2 linked regions of the Filimonas effusa genome follow. The protein of the gene in region 1 interacts with the protein of each later gene in a pairwise test. Links are inferred from orthologs where the notes say so. Each region holds a gene or a part of one and is shown in the gene's direction. Other genes may lie near its edges.

Region 1 (7,963 bases):
CCACTGATGAAAACAGGATGCCGATGGGTACTTTCAGTTGTTTGTATAAATCCCTGGCGAAAAAATAACCAACGGCTGAAAACTCAGCAACTGTAGCGGGTGAACAAACGACCCATTTACTGCCGGCATCTTCCACCGGAACGTCTGAGCCTTTTCTTGGGACATGGAATTCCCTTATTTCGGGATACAATGCGCTGTCTCTTTCGTTCTCCCAATTGTTGATAAGCTTCTGGCCGCCCCTGGGGCCGAGCTGGCGTTCCATATTAGACTGTCCGCTGCAGATCCAGACCTCTCCTATCAAGATGTTTTTAATAACCACTTCGTTCTCTCCTTTGATGATCATGGTGAAAGGTCCGCCTGCTTTCATAGGCGCCAGTTTCACCAACCACTTACCATTCTGCGCCACCGTTTCGAGGCGCTGCTGACCGATGGTAACTGTGATCTTTTCGCCTTCGGATGCTGTTCCCCATACCGGTACGGGCATGTTACGCTGTAAGACCACGTTATCGCTGAAAAGACTATTGGGCTTTACCGTTGCGTTAGCTGAGCGCACGTAAAGCAGGCATAACAAGCAAACAATGATTCTCATTGGATTTTATTTATAGTATTTACATTTTATGGTATTAGCAGCAGCAAAGGCAGACCTGTTACGGATGTATCAGCTTTTCAGCAGTGCCGGGTTTACGGGTAAAAGCGTAACATCTTACACAGGCAGGGTAAGATAGCAACATTCCGATATACTATAGTATAAATTAACAGCGCCGACACCCGTTTTCCCGTGCAGTTCTTCCCTTTTTTCCGGAACACAGCAGACGAAGCCTCTGAGGCAGTGCATTCCCGTTACTTTTCCCGGAAGAGAGGAGACCTTGTGCTGCTGTCTCTTTTTTCACAACTTCGCCGCGGCGGTTGTGCCTGTCATTTTTTAGCTGAAAGCAAGCGGTGGAGTTCCTGCGTTTCGTTGAGAGCAGGTATCTTTACAAATGATGCAGCCAACATTTTCTTCTTATAGTCTTAATTGCCGTGGCAGGTTATTGCATTTGCAGCGGCCCGCGGTAATGGGCATTATCAATGCTACGCCCGATTCGTTTTATGCAGGCAGCCGCAAACAGGGAGCCGATGCGGCGGTAGAACAAGCGGGCAGGATGCTTGAACAGGGAGCGTTATTCCTGGACCTTGGCGGCCAGAGCACCAAACCCGGCAATCCGCAGTTAAGCGCCTCTGAAGAAGCTGATCGTATATTGCCTGTAACAGAGGCTATTCACAGTGCCTTTCCGGACGCCTATATTTCCATCGACACTTATTTTTCCAGCGTGGCCCGCCAGGCGGTGGCAGCAGGGGCCTGTATCATCAATGACATCAGCGGCGGACTAGCCGATGACCATATGTTAGCTACTGCGGCTCAACTGCAGACACCTTTTATATGTATGCATATGAGAGGCACGCCCGAGACCATGCAGCAACAAGCCAGCTACCAGCATGTTACCCGTGAGGTACTCGATTTCTTTATAAAGCAGGTGGCTCTCTGCAAACAGGCCGGCATACGGGATGTTATTCTCGACCCGGGCTTTGGGTTTGCCAAGACAACAGCGCATAACCTGCAGATGTTAAGAGAGATGGACCTGTTCCGGGTAATGCAGCTTCCTGTGCTGCTTGGCATTTCGCGCAAGGGCACCATTTATAAAACCCTTGGGACTACTGCGGAAGAGGCGCTTAACGGCACTACCGTGTTACATACGATAGGACTACTGAACGGCGCTTCCATATTGCGGGTGCATGATGTAAAGGAAGCTATGGAAGCTATTCAATTAACGGAAGCCTGCATGCAGGCATAAAAGATATTTGATGAGGAACAGAAACAGAACTGGCCGGGCACACCAGGGAGCTCTGCCATAATGCTGGTGTATGAAACAAAGAGGGGAATCACGATGATGATCCCCCTCTTTGTTTATAGTCTTGGCCAGGTATTGTTTCTCCGGTCCATGTCGGGCGTTTTATCGTCGGGATCGATGATCACCTGTTGCACTACGCTGGTTGAAGGATAGATAAATTTCCATGAGCCGCCGGTTTGCCAGATCTCTACGGGCAGTTTTATACGCGACTTGTTGCCATTGGCTTCCCTGATCTCAATAACCACCGGCATGGGCAGCTGCTGGAGGTTTGATATCGCTATCATGCTTCCCCTGGCAGGATCGCCGTTTACATAAGCCACACCGTCGACAGACTGGTCAAATTTCCATTTGTCGATAAACCAGCCGCGCCAGAACCAGTCGAGCGTTTCGCCGCTGTAGTTTTCTATACAATGAAAGAAGTCCCATGGTGTAGGATGTTTAAATGCCCACTGGTGCACATAATATCGCAGTGCGCTGTCGAATACGGGTGCATCGAGGATCAGGTTACGCAGCAGCCCGAGGCCTGCACCGGGTTTGGCATAGGCCATATTACCGAGGTTACGTCCCTGAATTACATCGGGTATCGTGAACAGGCTTTCCGATTCGTTGCCTGTAAAAGAGCTGGCGGTGGTGCTTCCCCTTGACGGTCGTTTGGATAAGTATTCCCCGTTATTGAATGCAGAATCGGCGAGGCCATTGATGAAAGTATTGAAGCCTTCATCCATCCAGGCAAATTTTCTTTCGTTAGAGCCAACGATCATCGGGAACCAGTTGTGGCCGAATTCGTGAGAGGTTACGCCCCACAGGCCTGCTCCCCTGCTTCCGTTATGGCAAAAAACAATGCCGGGATATTCCATGCCGCCTACGATGCCTGCCACGTTGACTGCAACAGGATAAGTGTAGGGGTATAAATATTTAGAATAGAATTCCACTGCTCCTTTTACATATTCTGTAGAGCGTCCCCATGCGGAGTCGGAAGCCACTTCAGCAGGATATGCCGACATGGCCAATGCAGTTTTGCCGCCGGGGATATTCATTTTCGCGGCATCCCATACAAATGCGGGAGAGGAAGCCCAGGCAACATCGCGCGTATTATTACACCTGAATTTCCAGGTTAGCATGGTGTTGCCGGCCGGCCTGCTGGCGGCATCGGTCACTTCCGCGACAGTGCGCAGCATAATAGTTGTATCGCTTTCGGAGGCCTGCTTCCAGCGTTTCAGTTGCTCTGCCGTCAATACCTCTTTAGGATTCAGTAATTCGCCGGAGCCAACGACAATATGTTTTGCAGGCGCTGTGATGTTATAGTTGATATCGCCATATTCGAGATAGAATTCGCCCTGGCCCAGGTAAGGCAGCGTGTTCCAGCCCTGTACGTTATCGTATACACACATACGGGGGAACCACTGTGCGATCTCGTAGATCCAGCCGTTGCGGGTTTGCAAACGTCCCATCCTGTCTGTGCCGTATTCGGGGATGATGAAATTATAGGCGATAGAAAAACGAACAGATCCGCCACGTGCTTTCAGTGCTTTGGGGAGTGCAATTTTCATTCTTGTATCGGTAACAGTGTATTGCGCCGGATAGGTTTTGCCCTCCAGGATAACTGCTACGGAGGTGAGCGTATAGCCTCCATTGAACTTGTCGCGCATTCCCCAGCGTCCACCAGCGATAGCGGTAGCTGCTACGGCGCGGGCGGTGCTGTTATAGATATTCTGATCGAGTTGCAGCCATACGAAAGACAATGCCTGGGGACTATTGTTCGTATATGTGATGGTGGTGCTGGCAGTGATCTCGTGTTTTGTTTCGTCGAGGGTAGCGTTAATGGTATAATCAGCCCTGTTTTGCCAGTAGCCCGGTCCGGGAGTGCCATCGGCAGCGCGGACATCATCGCCATAGGCGGGATAGAAAACGGGGGCAAAAGCTTCATGTTGGTCATAGGCGGCTTTTTCCTGGGCTGCAATGGGCAGGCAAAAACCGATAGCGCCGCCTGCAGCCAGGAGCAATCTTTTAAAAGAGATCATTTGCACTTATTATTGGTTGGTAACAAAAATATCATAGTCGTCTTCAAAAAAGATAAACATCAGGTGAAAAAAAGTAAAAAAAGAGGAGCAGCCGATATTTTACAAGGCACATCAGATAATAATGCGAACTATTGGTCCGCAAACAGACATATAGATTAAGCAGTTATAAGATAAAGCGGTAACCGGCAAGACTAAAGACCTAATAATGTTTAGCAATAAAAAGGGACCGTATCTGGATACGGTCCCTGCTGTTATGCTGGAAGTTTTAGCTTCTTAGTGTGCGTGTTCCTGGGGCATTCCTGGCATCATTGGCATACCGGGAGGTGGCGGAGGAGCAGCTGTTACGTCTTTGATCTCTACGTCGAATACGAGGCTTGAGAACGGAGGAATACCCTGGTTGCCCTGGGGTCCGTAAGCGAGCATTGCGGGAATAAAGATTTTGCCTTTACCGCCTTTTGCGAAATAAGGTAAGGCTTCGTCCCAACCTTTGATCACGCGTCCGGCGCCTACTACCAGCACCAATGGATCGGTATGGCCTTTAGAAGAATCCATATTGGTATCGAACACTTTGGTATTGTCGTCGTGCAGGTAACCTTTGTACATTACAGACACTTGTTTGCCGGAATCGGCTTTAGCAGCCTGGTCGCCGGCATTTTCGATCACTACGAAAGCGCCGCTTTTTGTTTTCTGGGCTTTGAGGCCTTTTTTCTTAAGGTCGGCTTCGAGGTTTTTCACTTCTCTATCGGATTCCAGTTCCATTTCTTTCTGGTAGGCAGCATTTACTTCTGCTTCAGATTTGTAAACGGCGAGGATCTTTACGGTACCGTGGATCTGGCCACCTTTGGTGAAGATCTTGTTGTAATCGGGGATGGCGCCGAGTTTTTTCAGGGTATCGATGCTCATGTTAAAGGTGATGCTATCGCCTACTGAGCATTGCGGTAATAGTTCCATGAAAGAGAATTTTGCTCTTTCGCTGGTATCGACCACGATGAAACCGGGGATCTTACCATAAGTGTCGTTAAGGGTGGTGTCTTTATCAGGCATTGTGATCCTGGCATTGAATTTAATAAATTCACCTGCTTTCAGTTTTTCGCCGCCTTTGCCTTTTGTGATCTTGTACAAAAGACCTGATTTTGTTTTTTCATACTTCACCTGGCAAGAGGCGAATGCAACTGCAGCAGCTGCCACTAAGAATAAATGCTTCATGTTATTGTAGTTGTGCTTCGTATTGTTGTAAAACTTGTTTGAATTTTCGTGTTGTTGATTCGAGGTTGTCGCTGCTGCGTCCTCCGGCGGCGTTTTTATGTCCGCCTCCTTCAAAATGGTTTCTGGCGAACTGGTTGACGTCGAAGCCGCCTTTGCTTCTGAAGCTCCATTTTCTTTCTTCATCGCGGTCGATGACGATGGCGCCAAACCTGATGCCCTGGATGGAGAGCAGGTAGTTTACGAGGCCTTCGGTATCGCCGGTGCGGATATCGAAACGCAGGAGATCGGCTTTGGGGATAGACATGATAGCGGTATTGTATTCGTACAATACTTCGAGCCTGTTGAGCAGGCAATGGCCCATAAAGCGGAGCCTGTTTTCGAGGAAGCTATCATAGATATTTTCGTGAATGACGGTATGGTTAAGTCCCAGGTCCTTGAAATGCGCCACGATACGGTGTACGGAGGCGGTGGTAGCAGGGAAGCGGAACGAACCGGTATCGGTCATGATGCCTGTATATAAACAGGTAGCCATGTTAAGATCGAGTTTACTGCCATAACCTGAGCCGATGATAAAGTCGTAGACCATTTCGCAGGTAGAGCTTTTGGAGGTATCGCTTATACCGTAGGTAAAGGCTTCTTCCTGTGGCTGCTGGTGGTGATCTATCAGTATTTTGATACAGGACAGTTGCGTGAGCAAGTGTTCCATATGTTTGGTACGGTGCAGGATGTTGAAGTCGAGACAGAAGAGGAGATCTGCTTCTTTAGCAAGAGCGGTGGCTTTTTCGCGGTGGCTGTCGTAATCGATCACGTTGCCGACACCTGGCATCCAGTTAAGGAAATCGGCCCAGTTGGTGGGAGAAATTACCGTAGCCTGGTGGCCGAGCGACTGTAAAAAGTGACAGAGACCAAGTGCGGAGCCCATGGCATCGCCATCAGGTTTCTGATGCATGGTTATGATCACTTTTTGAGGCGTAGCCAATAATGGGTAAAACAGTTCAATATGTTGCATACGATGGCGGCAAAATTCAGGGTTTAAACGCATTCGTTCAAATATATTTAAGGTAAATGGCTACGGGATGGGTAATATCCAAAATTCATTAGCTTTGCGCGCCTCGTGCATTTAATATATCTTATACTATATGAGCAACAAAACATTCACAATGATTAAACCTGATGCTACCGCGAAGGGGCATACAGGCGCTATTTTAGACCAGATCATCAAGGCTGGTTTTTCTATCAAGGCAATGAAATGGACCCGTCTGACCACTGCACAGGCGGGAGAATTTTATGCTGTACACAAAGAAAGGCCTTTTTACGGTGAGCTGGTTGCATTCATGAGCAGCGGTCCTATTGTTGCGGCGATTCTTGAAAAAGACAATGCTGTAGCTGATTTCAGGACCCTGATCGGAGCTACTGACCCTGCTAAAGCGGAAGAGGGCACTATCCGTAAAAATTTTGCTTCTTCAGTAGGAGAAAACGCGGTACACGGTAGCGACAGCGACGAAAACGCTGCTATCGAGGGAAGCTTTTTCTTCTCCGGACTGGAGAGGTTCTAAGAGCAATAGATCCAATAAAAAAAGCCGCGGCATGCCGCGGCTTTTTTTATTGTTTTACTGGCCAGCTGGCAGGCTGGCAGATCAGGTGACGGTATAACAATGGCTCGCTTATCGCTCGTTCATCGTCCGTATATAAAGCGTACTTTTTCGTAGATGCGGGGGGAGGTTGCGATCTGCCGGCATGTGAGGCAGGGGGGAAAAAATATAGGGGCAATGGAAAACCATCGCCCCTTTTTCAACCCTAAACCCTTAAAAAACATGATTATTATACGAAAAACCATGCCATTATATTGCATAATAAGAGGGAAATGGGATAAGGCATTGATTTTTATCGCCCTAATTGCCTCATTTTGAATGATATGTTAAAACAGGGACATCAAACCTGTCAGAAACCTGACAAGTATGACGTTTAAACAGTCAGTTCTGTCAGGTTTATGGCTTTCCGGCTTCCGGGAGGCGTTTAAGGCAGTTGATTTCATTGCCCAAAAATTCCCACTATGAAACCACTTTCCCAATTTGGTCCACAATAACAGTTATTTGGCGTCACTTTTTTATTTGGAAAGCTTCTATATGTTGTATAAGCTTCCTCCTTTTTGGAACAGGGAATCGACTTTTTCTTCTACAGCAGCATTTTTAATCAAGGGAGGTGCATGATGTGGTTTTATGCGGGCATCGATGATCAATGGGCCTTTGCAGCCCCAATGTTTATTTTCGGTGAAGCTGTTTACACCATAGATGTCGTGAGAGGGGTTACTACGCGTATAGGTTACCCAGAGATAATTATTAAGCGTATGGGCAACGAAGCCTGCGTTGTCGCAGATGATGATGAGCGGAACAGTTGTGAGCGCTTCTCTTACGGGAGACAAGCGGGCAGACAAACCGGCCATTTCCTTTTCAGCATTTTCATATGATGTAAACGGCGGCGCCTGCAATGCTACTACGCCGGGCATCACCAGGCATGCATGGGGGAAGTCATCCAGTGCAGCTAACGGGGCTGGTACCTGCGTAGCCAGTTGACGTTTCACCGGGCCATAAGCGGCCAGGATCACTTTACTACCTGTATTGAGGCCGGTGCCTGAATAATCGAGCGTGTCGATAGTGGTATGAGTCTGGAAATGAAGATCCCTTTCGAGGTCGATCCTTTCCAAGATATACGACATAAATGGCAGTATGTCATGTGCTGAAACGGCGGTTCCGGTATCGGCGGCGGTGATAAAGAGATATTTTGCAAGGCTCAGCTGCCCGGTTCCCAGCACCCTGTTGGCGATGGTAAGCAATTCGGCAGGGCGGC
Region 2 (5,547 bases), 1.2 Mb from region 1 along the record:
TAACATAGTCCTGAATTTCAGCTGGTCGGCAGCCCTTCTCTTTGCCATGGCCGATCCTATCGTGATGCATATAATAGCTGCCAGCATCAGTAAAAGATGTATCAAAGCAAAAAAACTCACCTGCAAATCGCTTATCGCCTCTGCTTTATTATGCCAGAAATAACCAATCACCGGGCTTTTTACATAAAGAAGGATACCAATGATCAATTGTATATGGGCAATGGTAGCCGTCCAATGCCTGACGGCGTTATCCTTCCTGGAAAAAAGCCGCTGTTGCTTATACCCGGTAAATGCACGATATACAGCGTAGATAAGACTGATAAACACCAGCCACCGGATAATGGAATGCAGGAATAGAAGAATAGAATACATCAGCTATTGTGTTTAACTGATGCGAAAATACAAAAACATACCAATTAGTATGTTTTTTTTATCATAAAGATTATACGAGTCCTTCCAGGTATTTCTTCAGTTCTTTAAGATAAGGCACGTAAGCAGCCTTGTCGCCCGATAACTTGCCGATATTGCGGATTCCCCAGTAGCCCGACAGTATAAATATCGTTACCTGTCCGGCATTCACCTTCTTGTTTACCAGCCCTTTTTTCTTACCCGTTTCAATTGCCTGTACCAATACACCGTTCCATTCTGTAGTTAGTTCATCAAGGGCTTTGTTGAAATCGGCATGCCAGGGCGCCATTTCCTGTGTAAGATTAGAAGCCGGACAACCATATTCTACCTTCATAAACTCATTCTCCATCAATAAATGATGCATCATATTATAAATAGCCGTCAAAGGGTTCGCCTCCTGCTGAAGCGGCTTTATAAAGCTATCCTTCAATGCAGGCTTGAGTACCTCATTGATAATGGCAAGTCCCATTTCATCTTTGTTTTTGAAATGGTAATAGAAAGCACCTTTTGTGACCTGCGTGGTAGCGATAATATCGTCGATACTGGTTGCATTATATCCTTTTGTATAAATAAGATCAAATGCTTTCAGGAGAATATTATGCCTGGTAGCGACTGCCTTCTTCATAGAAATACCCTTTATAAATTTCTTCAAAGGAACAAAATCTTTAACTGCAGGGGAAGAGATTCTGCTTACCTGTAGGAAATACAGGCAAGTTTTAGTTAGTTTGTAATCAAACTGTACAAGACCATTATGGACGTAAAAATAGAGGAAAGCTGGAAATCGGCGCTCAAACAGGAGTTTACCAAGCCTTATTTCCAGGAAATAGTCGCATTCCTGAAAACAGAGAAAATGCAGGGGAAGACCATTTATCCTCCGGGCCCCCTTATTTTTAATGCCTTTAATCATACTACATTCACCAACGTAAAAGTAGTGCTGCTGGGGCAGGACCCCTACCATGGCCCGGGACAGGCGATGGGACTTAGCTTCTCCGTTGCCGCCGGCGTGCCTCCTCCCCCCTCATTGGTGAACATCTATAAGGAACTTCATAAAGATATAGGCATGGCCATCCCTAAAACGGGCGACCTTACGCCTTGGGCCAACCAGGGCGTATTGCTCCTGAACGCAGCGCTAACCGTTCGTGCCAATGAACCAGCCAGCCACAGCAAAGCAGGTTGGATGCAGTTCACCGATGCCGTTATTCGTCGTATCTCCGAAGAAAAAAAAGGCGTCGTATTCCTGTTATGGGGCAGGTTTGCCCAGGAGAAGCAGGTGTTGATAGACGCCACCAAACACCATGTGCTAAAGGCTGCGCATCCCTCACCCTTTAGCGCCGATAAAGGCTTCTTCGGATGCCGCCACTTCAGTAAAACCAACGAATTACTAGCCAAAGAAGGACTCGATCCTATAGATTGGTCGCTATAGACATTTTTAAAGTATTACCCGATGAAATGGTGGAATAATGTGTTAGGCAGGATATGGGCTTTATGGGCCGTCATTGTTTTTGTGCCTACAATGCTGGTAGCCTTTATCTTTTATTTGCCTTGCTTTCTGCTGAAAGAACCTTCGCTGGCACGCTGGCACCGGCATGTTTCGCGCGTTTGGATGACCGTATTTTTGAATCTGATAGGTTGCCCGCTAAGGGTTAAAGGAAAAGAACATTTCCGGAGAGAAGAAAACTATGTGATCGTTTGTAATCACAATAGCCTGATGGATGTTCCGGTTACAACACCTTTCATGCCGCGCGCCAATAAAACTATCGCCAAAAAAAGCTTCGCCGCCATTCCCATCTTTGGATGGATCTATTCCTTTGGCAGTGTACTGGTTGATCGCAAAGACAACGACGACAGGCGCAAGAGCTTCGAAAAAATGCGTAAAGTGCTTTCATCCGGCCTGGATATGTTAATCTATCCCGAAGGAACACGCAACAGAACCGGCAAGCCCCTGAAAAGCTTTTACGACGGCGCTTTCCGATTGGCATTAGCTTCGGAGAAACCTATCATTCCGGCTCTGGTATTTAATACCAATAAAGTATTGCCTGCAAACAAACCTTTCTATGTAGCCCCATATCGCCTGGAAATGCATTTTCTTGCTCCTGTTGAAGTAAAAGGAAAAACGGTTGCCGATCTCAAACAGGAAGTCTTTGAGCTGATGTGGAACTATTATACGGTAAATGACAGGTAGCTGTCTTAATGTTTATTGCTCTATAGCACTATAGAAACTTCTGGACCTGTTTATTTTCAGGTCACGTAATATGCCCGATTTAGGGTTCAGCACTATATTAAAGCTCTTTATAGGTCCTATAGGTGTAACATTGATAGATAGTTGCCAGCAGTGCATTTCACGGGTAATATACATGGTAACGCCTTCTAACTTGGCCGTTCTTACATCGTAGAAAAAGCTGCCCCCCATCTTCCACTTGGGTGTAAGACTGAAATCGCCGCTAACATTAAGATTCGTATTGATCTGTGTGACATAGCTTCTATAGTCAGCCGATCTTTGCCTGTTGAAATTAATAGACAGAGAGGTTTGTACAGACCATGGAATATTGAAGTCTACGAATTCCGCCGGATTGGCTCTAACATAGTCCAGCTGTCGCTGCTGTTCGTCGGGCGTCATCGTCTGGTCTACAGGCATACGGCTTTTATCAGATCTTTGATCTGCCGCCTTGCTTTGAAAAGAAGAGGATATAACAAGGTTCCCACCGGTGAAACGTCCCAGGCTACCCTGTTTCCATAACAGTTTGTTTATACGATCTCCTACGGAATCTACCGCATAAGGATCAATACTTGCCCCGCCTGTAATATTGACCTTTTCAAACAAAGTACTACGAAAAGCAATACTTACCGGAGACCAGTTCATACTATCCAGGAAAAAGTTATAACCCGTATTAAAACTTAAACCGTCAATAAGTTTGATCTTTTTATATGGGTCGTCGCCAGTTGTGTCATTTTTGTTCCTCTTTTTCATTTCGAAGAGGTTGTCAAATCCGAAATTAAAGCCACCAAAACTGCCTTCACTAAATCCGCCGACGACACTGCCTTCAAACCTGGAAATCCTGATCTTTTTTCTGGCGGTAGAAGTATCTACCTGTAAAGAATCATAAAACTGTTTTACCAGGTCGGGCTTATAGTTGATGCTGAAAGTAGGTTTTATCTCATGCCGTAGTTTGGTATCCTTGCCCAGGTTAAAGGTACCGAAGATCCTGGTGTTGGTAGACATGCCAAAGTTCACCTCCCGCGCAGCAAAGAAACCACGGCTGATACGGGTTTCAACGGTATCTCTATCTGGATTCCATCTTCTCAGGATCTGCTGGCCATACCATTTTTCGGAAAAAGAAATGGAAGGAGAAAACAGAAGCGGCCCCACTGCCGGTAATGTTAAGCTGATAGGCACACTATGCTGTGCTCCCCATTGGGTTGTATCCAGCATCCGGGCAAAATTAAATGCAGTATCATAGAAAGCTACCTGGTTCAACAGGTTGCCGGTATAGGAAATACCCAGTTTTTCATACCATTTAGCAGTACCCACTGATTCCTTTTTTTGAAAAGGATAGAACGTATTGGCAGTGAAGTTAACCGTAGGAAGCGTTACGTTCACCAGACGCTGGTTATTATTCTGGCTATGGTTGGCGCTGGTTGTTAAGTTATACTTCCCTTGTCCCCAGGTCTTACTATAAGTGATAGATGAGCTCAACTGGTTCTGGAAGTTCTGGTAAATATTGTTGGTCACATAATCGTTATACCTGGTGCTTCCCGCATTCACACTGGCCGAAAAACTGGTTCCCGGCCGCGCCCTGGTGTCTGTACTATGGCTCCAGTTGATAAGAAAGCTGGTATACTTGATAAATTCGTTACTCTGGGCAGTGGATGTATTTACCAGCTTGGTCTTTTGAATGGTCAGGTTCAGGTTGCCCGAATATTTATACCGCTTCATGTATTTGGGATTCACAAATAACGCCCATCCGCCATAGGTATAAAGATTGGCCCTTGTAGTTACATCCCAGTTGTCATTAATGACCTTGTAATATCCCAGTCCTTCCAGTCCAAGCCCCGCACTCTGGTTGGTAGCAAACTGAGGCGCCAGCATACCGGAATGCCGTCCTTTTACCATAGGATAAATACCGAAAGGAATGGCTACAGGCATAGGCACCCCTTCAAACTCAGGGAAAGCCGGCCCCGACACTGCAAACCTGTCGTTAATGATCTTTACCCGCCTGGTACGAAATGCAAAGTGAGGCGTATCGAGGTTGCAGGTAGTCATACGCGCCCGGAATGCAAACGCTACATCCTTATCCATCCGTTTCAGCGTCTGCGCCTGCACATACATCTCACCCTCCTGGAAATAAGAGTTTTTCGTAAGCCCCCTGCCCGTCTTGACATTATATTTAATGGTGTCGCTGATCGCTTTCGACTGCCCCTGTGTCATAGTAGGCAGATTCAACGGATTACTACTGGTATCCTTTCCGCCATATGCCTCCATTACCTGCGATTGCTGATCGTAATGGATCACATTTGCTTCCAGCTGGTTGTCCTGGTATTTAACAACAGCCTTATTATACAGGAAGAATTGTTTTTTGGGAATACTGATGATAGCAGAATCTTCAGCAGTATAATCTACAGGTGCATCCAGCGTATCCTTCGACATCGGAATGGAATCAATACGTTGCCATAAAGTATCGCCGGTAAGTGAATCAATGGTAAACCTGACAGAATCAGTGATGAGCTTTACAGAATCGCCTGCTATTTTAAACCTGGCAGAATCAAGGGATATTTTGCCGCTGTCGATGACAGATGCAGGAGGTTTAACGGGAGCAGCAGGTCTTACCTGCGCCTGAACAGCCAGCGTTGTAAATAACATGAACACGAAAACAGACCAGGCTGTAATACAATTTATACTAACTTTACAACGTTTGTTCATAATTTAAGGTGGACAAAAATAGGGCTTAAATACAAACGAGTTGTGAAGAATACCCTAAACAAAAAGTAATATGTTCAAAAAAGCTTCCCGGTGGTCATATCTTATTTTTTCTTTTGCATTCCTGGTTTCGTTTACCACTGTTGAAGCCCCCCCGGCAAAACCGGCGGTTAAAGTGATCATAGTAGATGCGGGCCATGGCCTTCCCGACCCCGGAGCGGTAG

The links. Proteins that work in one complex are often made in the same cells at the same time.
Region 2: the proteins of ESB13_RS01810 (region 1) and ung interact in binary tests that used the Escherichia coli proteins (3 or more experiments, as listed by UniProt). The link is inferred for Filimonas effusa from one-to-one orthologs.

What each region holds. Positions count from the first base shown.
Region 1 is NZ_SDHZ01000001.1:494,567-502,529, reverse strand. Bases 5,105-7,963 are described here. They hold ESB13_RS01810 (nucleoside-diphosphate kinase), read left to right. Parts: upstream 5,105-6,255; coding sequence 6,256-6,672; downstream 6,673-7,963. Other genes in these bases: ESB13_RS01805 (UbiD family decarboxylase), read right to left, coding at 7,239-7,963; ESB13_RS01815 (DHH family phosphoesterase), read right to left, coding at 5,118-6,125; ESB13_RS01820 (FKBP-type peptidyl-prolyl cis-trans isomerase), read right to left, coding at 5,105-5,116. In the rest of the region: ESB13_RS01835 (sialate O-acetylesterase), read right to left, coding at 1-589; folP (dihydropteroate synthase), read left to right, coding at 981-1,832; ESB13_RS01825 (M1 family metallopeptidase), read right to left, coding at 1,946-3,910; more of ESB13_RS01820, read right to left, coding at 4,184-5,104. UniProt on the Escherichia coli protein: Major role in the synthesis of nucleoside triphosphates other than ATP. The ATP gamma phosphate is transferred to the NDP beta phosphate via a ping-pong mechanism, using a phosphorylated active-site intermediate.
Region 2 is NZ_SDHZ01000001.1:1,677,253-1,682,799, forward strand. Bases 1-2,995 are described here. They hold ung (uracil-DNA glycosylase), read left to right. Parts: upstream 1-1,159; coding sequence 1,160-1,831; downstream 1,832-2,995. Other genes in these bases: ESB13_RS06235 (hypothetical protein), read right to left, coding at 1-372; ESB13_RS06240 (TetR/AcrR family transcriptional regulator), read right to left, coding at 443-1,033; ESB13_RS06250 (lysophospholipid acyltransferase family protein), read left to right, coding at 1,853-2,590; ESB13_RS06255 (putative LPS assembly protein LptD), read right to left, coding at 2,603-2,995. Outside these bases: more of ESB13_RS06255, read right to left, coding at 2,996-5,326; ESB13_RS06260 (N-acetylmuramoyl-L-alanine amidase family protein), read left to right, coding at 5,397-5,547. UniProt on the Escherichia coli protein: Excises uracil residues from the DNA which can arise as a result of misincorporation of dUMP residues by DNA polymerase or due to deamination of cytosine.